Regions from separate parts of the Agathobacter sp. genome, predicted to be linked through region 1. Evidence: predicted binding sites of a transcription regulator. Region 1 holds the regulator's gene; the other holds the start of a gene.
The links. The regulator Rex, encoded in region 1, represses fermentation and respiration genes when NADH is low (regulators of the CRP and FNR family bind a similar motif). The targets are predictions, from matches to a motif close to ATTGTTAANTANTTAACAAT.
Positions count from the first base shown of each region.

Region 2: a site for Rex is predicted at 1,680-1,699, ahead of ACW6PM_RS04740 (enoyl-CoA hydratase-related protein). Genes of this name have one in related genera too.

Region 1 covers NZ_CDRTEH010000002.1:50,762-53,945, forward strand. The annotation lists gene ACW6PM_RS02380 (NADP-dependent isocitrate dehydrogenase) at 1-809, shown strand, start outside; gene ACW6PM_RS02385 (redox-sensing transcriptional repressor Rex) at 981-1,619, shown strand; gene ACW6PM_RS02390 (hypothetical protein) at 1,632-2,273, shown strand; gene ACW6PM_RS02395 (NAD(P)H-hydrate dehydratase) at 2,276-3,184, shown strand, end outside.
Region 2 covers NZ_CDRTEH010000003.1:138,460-141,643, reverse strand. The annotation lists gene ACW6PM_RS04755 (alpha-amylase family glycosyl hydrolase) at 1-320, shown strand, start outside; gene ACW6PM_RS04750 (DUF2752 domain-containing protein) at 328-741, shown strand; gene ACW6PM_RS04745 (DUF4234 domain-containing protein) at 757-1,476, shown strand; gene ACW6PM_RS04740 (enoyl-CoA hydratase-related protein) at 1,772-2,575, shown strand; gene ACW6PM_RS04735 (sensor histidine kinase) at 2,650-3,184, opposite strand, start outside.

The DNA.
Region 1 (3,184 bases):
CATACGGTGATGTATACAAGGCATCAGAGATGAAGGTAGCAGGTCCGGGAAAGGCAGAGCTTGTATTTACAGCAGAAGACGGAACCGAGACAAGAGAATTAATCCATGAGTTTAAGGGTGCAGGAGTTATTCAGGGACAGCACAACTTAGACGATTCAATTGAGAGCTTTGCACATAGCTGCTTTAAGTATGCGCTTGATACAAAGCAGGATTTATGGTTTGCCACAAAGGATACCATCTCAAAGAAGTATGACCACACCTTCAAGGATATCTTCCAGGAAATCTTTGATGCACAGTACAAGGATGCTTTTGAGAAGGCAGGAATTACATATTTCTATACACTTATCGATGATGCCGTTGCCAGAGTAATGAAATCTGAGGGTGGATTTATCTGGGCATGCAAGAACTACGACGGAGATGTAATGAGTGATATGATCTCATCTGCATTCGGCTCACTTGCCATGATGACATCAGTGCTTGTATCACCTCACGGATACTATGAGTATGAGGCAGCACATGGAACAGTCCAGAGACACTATTACAAGCATTTAAAGGGTGAGGAGACATCAACAAACTCTGTAGCTACTATATTTGCATGGACAGGAGCACTCAGAAAGAGAGGAGAGCTTGACAAGCTTCCTGCACTTTCAGAGTTTGCAGACAAGCTCGAGGCAGCCTGCATAAAGACTATTGAGAGCGGAAAGATGACAAAGGATCTCGCACTCATCACAACAATTGAGAATCCTACTGTTTTAAACAGCGAAGGCTTTATCAAGGCAATCAGGGAAGAGCTTGAGAAGACAATTTAATCTGAATTTTGGCTTTTAGCCTTGGAATATGATATAACCCGGGGATAATTATAAATTTTTTGAATGTTAAATTCTTAACACATTGACAGATGACCTTCAAAAAATTATAATTAATCTTGGGTTTTTGTCTTTAAAAGAGAAATGACATCCCGATGATTGGAGGAATAAGACTTGAGTAAAGAAATATCACAGGCGGTTATAAGACGACTGCCACGATACTATAGATATCTCGGAGAGCTTTTGGATGAGGGAGTGGAGCGTATTTCATCAAACGATCTGAGCCACAGAATGAAGGTGACAGCTTCACAAATCAGACAGGATCTCAACAATTTCGGAGGCTTTGGACAGCAGGGATATGGATACAATGTTCAGTTCCTCTACGAGGAAATTGGAAAGATAATGGGACTTGACACTGAGCATAGAATAATTATTATCGGTGCAGGTAATCTGGGACAGGCGCTCGCCAATTATGTAAAGTTTGAAAAGCTTGGCTTTGTGATTACAGCTCTATTTGATGTGAATCCTGAGCTTTCAGGAAAGAGTGTGCGTGGTATTCCGATTCTTATGCTAAGCGAGCTTGGCGAGTATTGCAGGACACACAAGGTGGATATAGCAGCACTCACCATGCCAAAGTCAAAGGCTGACTCCATTGCGTCAAAGCTTGTGGAACTTGGCATAAAGGCAATATGGAATTTTGCTCATGTGGACCTTGAGATTCCTGACAAGGATGTGGTTGTGGAGAGTGTACATCTGTCTGACAGCCTTATGCAGCTCAGCTATAATATTGTAAAAAATTCCAAAAATAAATAGAGGGTGAGTCTTATGGATGATAAAAAAGATTTTGAGGCTGCGTTAAAAGGGAAAAAAGTGCCTTTACTTGTTTTAGACCAGAAGTGGCACAGACTTTTTGCCATTCATGGTAAGACTGATGAAATATCAGCCACGGAAAAAGAGCTGGATGAGCTGTTGAAGCTGCAGGGCAAGTACAACAATGAGCTTAAGAATTTGAAAAAGCTTAAGTCAAAAATTATGTCTAATATTGTTGCTAATATGGGAGATGACGGAGATGAAAAGCGTGATAAGGATAAGCAGCTTATAGATGAAATTAATGAGAAGGCCGACAATATCGAGGGAGAGCTTATTGAAATCCAAAAGAATATAAAGACCGTAAATGACAGACTGATGCTTTTGTCGATGGATTATTTCAGTGAAAAAATTGAGAAAAACAAACTGGAATCAAAGGAAATTGACGACTGGATTGCAAATATAAGAGTTGAGCTCAAAAAGAATGTAATAAGGAAACAGAACAGAGATATCAACAACAGGGAAATTTATTCGTACCTTCATGATATTTTTGGTGCAGAGGTTTTAAATCTTTTTGATATTGAATATGATGATCCTATGGTTTTCAATGCTACTAATGCAAAGGCTGATAATGCAAACAATGAGAATAAGGGGAATTGATATTGGAATATATTGTTACAGGTAATGAAATGAAGCTTCTGGACGATACAACATCACAGACCTTTTTGGTTCCTTCGGTGGTGCTGATGGAGCAGGCTGCGGCCGGTGTTGTCCGGGAGCTTGTTGCATGTTTTGATAAATCAAAGGAGTTTGCCGTGATATGCGGCAGAGGCAATAATGCTGGGGACGGTATCGCGATAGCAAGGCTTCTAAATCAGGCCGGATACAGATGCATGGTGTACTATGCGTTTGGCACAGATGCGGCAGGAAGCGAGCTCTTTGAGCTGCAGAAAAATATATACGCAAGGTATGGCTTTCCGGTGGCCAATGATATCGAGAATATATTAAAAAGTGACGTAATAATAGATTCACTGTTTGGCACAGGGCTTAAGCGAGCCATAGAGGGCTCCCTAGCAGATGTGATTTCAGCCGTTAACAGGGCAAATGCTTACAGGGTGGCAGTTGATGTGCCATCGGGAGTGGATTCAGATAAAGGACATGTGATGGGAAGTGTTTTTAAAGCAGATATCACATATACCTTTTCTTATAAGAAGACAGGTCTTCTACTGTGGCCGGGCTGTGATTATTGCGGCAGGGTCAAGATGGTGCCTATAGGTATAGATGACCACAGCTTTTGTGGCAATCCGCCATCCGTAAGGGCTCTTGATGAGTCTGACTTAAAGAAGCTTGATAACAGACCGGCACACTCCAACAAGGGAACTTTCGGAAAATTGTTAATTATAGCCGGAAGCCGCAATATGGCGGGTGCCGCAGTACTTTCCGCAAGGGCTGCATACAAAAGCGGTGCAGGACTGGTGAAAATCATGACGCCTGAGTGCAACCGCTCAATAATCCAATGTGCTTTGCCGGAAGCACTGCTTTGTACTGATGTCACATCAGCTGATGTTCTG
Region 2 (3,184 bases), on a different contig from region 1:
CGGCACTTAGAGCATGCTTTGAAGCACCGCAGTACAATGAGCTGACGGAGTGGATTTCAAAGCTCGCTAAGGCAAAGAAGGAGTCAAGGGCACTCTGTTATGGCAATTTCTATTCGGTAGTGCTCACAAACGGCCAGTGTGTTTTCGGTCGTGAATGTGATGGTGAAAAGGTATTCGTGTGCATCAATGCCGCAGACCAGCCGTTTTTCGCAGGCTTTGATATGGGAAAGAATGAAGCAACAGACCTGATTACAGGGGAAACGGTTACATTAAACGGTGGCCTTGAGCTTCCGCCTTACAGTGCGTACTTTTTGAGATAACATTTGTATGGACAATAAACAAAAAAAAGAAAGAAAAGAGCTCATATGTGCTGTCACAGCCGTAGTGGTACTTTACACAGCTATGGAGTCAATAGGCATCACATGCCCTATTAAGTTCATCACCGGAATATCATGTGCAGGCTGTGGCATGTCGAGGGCATGGATTGCATTTTTGCAGCTGGATATGGCAAAGGCATTTGAATACCATCCGCTTTTTTGGCTTCCACCTATTGCGGTAATAGTGCTTTTGTGTAAATCTAAAATAAATATTAAAATTTATAAAATAATTATATTTACAATCATTATTATGTTTGCTATAGTTTATATATGCAGATTGATATGGTCAGGCGATGATGTCGTGGTTTTTGAGCCGCAAAACAACATCCTGTTTCGTATCATCCGTATAATAAACAGCAAATAGAAAAGGAGAAAGAAGATGTTTTGCGAGAAATGTGGAAAAGAAATTCCTGATTCAACAAAATTCTGCCCAGCCTGCGGAGCGCCTGTTTCAAAGGCACAGGATTTTGTCAACAAAGCCGGAGAGGCTTTCAATGCAGCAGAGCAGGAGCTTGGAAGTGCATTTGATGAGGTGAAGCAGTCCTTCACAGGAAACAATGCAAACCAGCAGAACGCAGGCTACCAGAATAACGGAGCCGGCCAGTACAACGGAGGCTATCAGAACAACGGAGCAGCCGGCCAGTACAACACAGGCTACCAGAACAATGGTGGTCAGACTCCTCCACCGTACAGGGGAGAGAGATTAAAGGATGACAGAGGTCTTGCCTCATACATCATCCTGTCTATTATCACATGTGGTATTTATGGCTATTATTTCATCTACAAGATGGCTCATGATGTCAATGTGGCATGTGATGGAGATGGCGAGAATACATCTGGACTTGTAGCATTTATCCTGCTTTCAATGATTACATGTGGTATCTATGCATGGTACTGGTACTACAAGCTGGGCAACAGACTGGCAAATAACGCAGGCAGATACGGACTTGGCATTCAGGAGAATGGAACCACTGTTTTGATGTGGTGCATATTTGGTACACTTATCTGTGGAATCGGACCATTCATCGCTATGCATATCCTTATCAAGAACTCAAATATGATCTGCAATGCTTACAACAGGACACATGGACTTATGTAATTTGAGTTTTGATTTAATTTAATTAAATAATTTGATTATATTATATCTAAAGCGGGAGGCAGTTTGCGTTAAGCAGACTGTCTCCTGCAATTTTGTGAAAGTGTGCTTCACGCTGCTTGAGACTATCAGCCTGCAGATGGTTCGCGATATTTCTGTTTAGATAACGATTCCCAATAAATATTATGGAAAAAGACCGTTCAGACATTGACAAAAATTTGTCAAAGTGTTACTATTTTTTTATAAATTACGACAGAAATGTCGGTTATACATAGGTTTTTTAAGGAGGATTTATACAATGAGCGAGTTCAAAAATTTAACACTTGACGTAGCAGATCAGATTGCAGTACTTGCAATCTCAAGACCGGCTGCTCTTAATGCATTAAACAGTGAGACTCTTGATGAGTTAAATGTAGCATTAACAGAGATCGAGGCAAGAGACGATGTTAAGGTGCTTATCCTTACAGGTGGTCCTGACAAGAAGGGCAACGAGTTCAAGTCATTCGTAGCAGGAGCAGACATCTCAGAGATGGTTAACTTCACAGCACCACAGGCAAGAGCATTCGGAATCAAGGCTTCAGAGCCATTCTTCAAGCTTATGAATATGCGTCAGGTAACAATCGCAGCTGTCAATGGATTCGCACTCGGTGGAGGATGTGAGATCTCTATGGCATGTGATATCAGAATCGCTTCTGAGAACGCAATTTTCGGACAGCCTGAGACAGGTCTTGGAATCATCCCTGGCTTTGGTGGTACACAGAGACTTGCTCGTTTAGTAGGAATGGGACGTGCTAAGGAAATGATCTTCACATGCGACAATGTAGACGCTGCTGAAGCATACCGCATCGGTCTCGTTAATAAAGTAGTAGCTAAAGAGGAACTTATGCCAACAGCTAAGGCTATGGCTGCAAAGATCATCTCTAAGGGAAGCTACGCAATCGCAGTTGCAAAGGCTGCTATCAACAACGGATATGATATGGATATCAAGAACGCTGTTGAGATGGAAGCAAACCTCTTCGGTGTTGTAAATGATACAAACGATAAGAAAGAGGGAATGGGAGCATTCCTTGAGAAGAGAGCTGCAAACCTTACAGATTTCTAATTGTGATTTGAATTATATGGTCTATGAATCAAAACAGCCGGTGCGTTATGCACCGGCTGTTTTAATAAAATAAACTAAATTATCACTCTTACAATAAAAAGTGTATCGGTCACACTGTACTGGCATTTGCCACCCAGTCTCTCGGCAGTTTGTCTGATGCTTCTTGTGCCAAGTCCATGTCCTCTTTCTGTCGCTACAGGCATATCGTTTACGAGCTTAGGCCTTACAGCATAAGGATTTTCAACAGAAATCAAAAGCTTGCCGCTTTTCTCTGAGATGGAGAGTCTGATAAAGCGCCTGTCAGGCTCAAGCATCATGACGGCATGCATGGCATTTTCCAGGGCATTCTGAAGTATCGCTGTCATGTCTATGTCTGAGAAGGGGAGCTTTGATGGAACGGATATAGAATACCTGAAATCGATATGCTTATCATTAAAGCTGTCGGCATGGGACATGATAATGATGTTTATTATTTCGTTTGCACAGAAGCGTTTTCTGGTGGTCTTTTCGGTTGCCTTGACTATGCTGTGTATGTATTCCAATGCCTTTTCGTCTTCATTGTTTTCGATAAAGGCAGCTATATTATTCAGAAAGTGCCTCATATCGTGG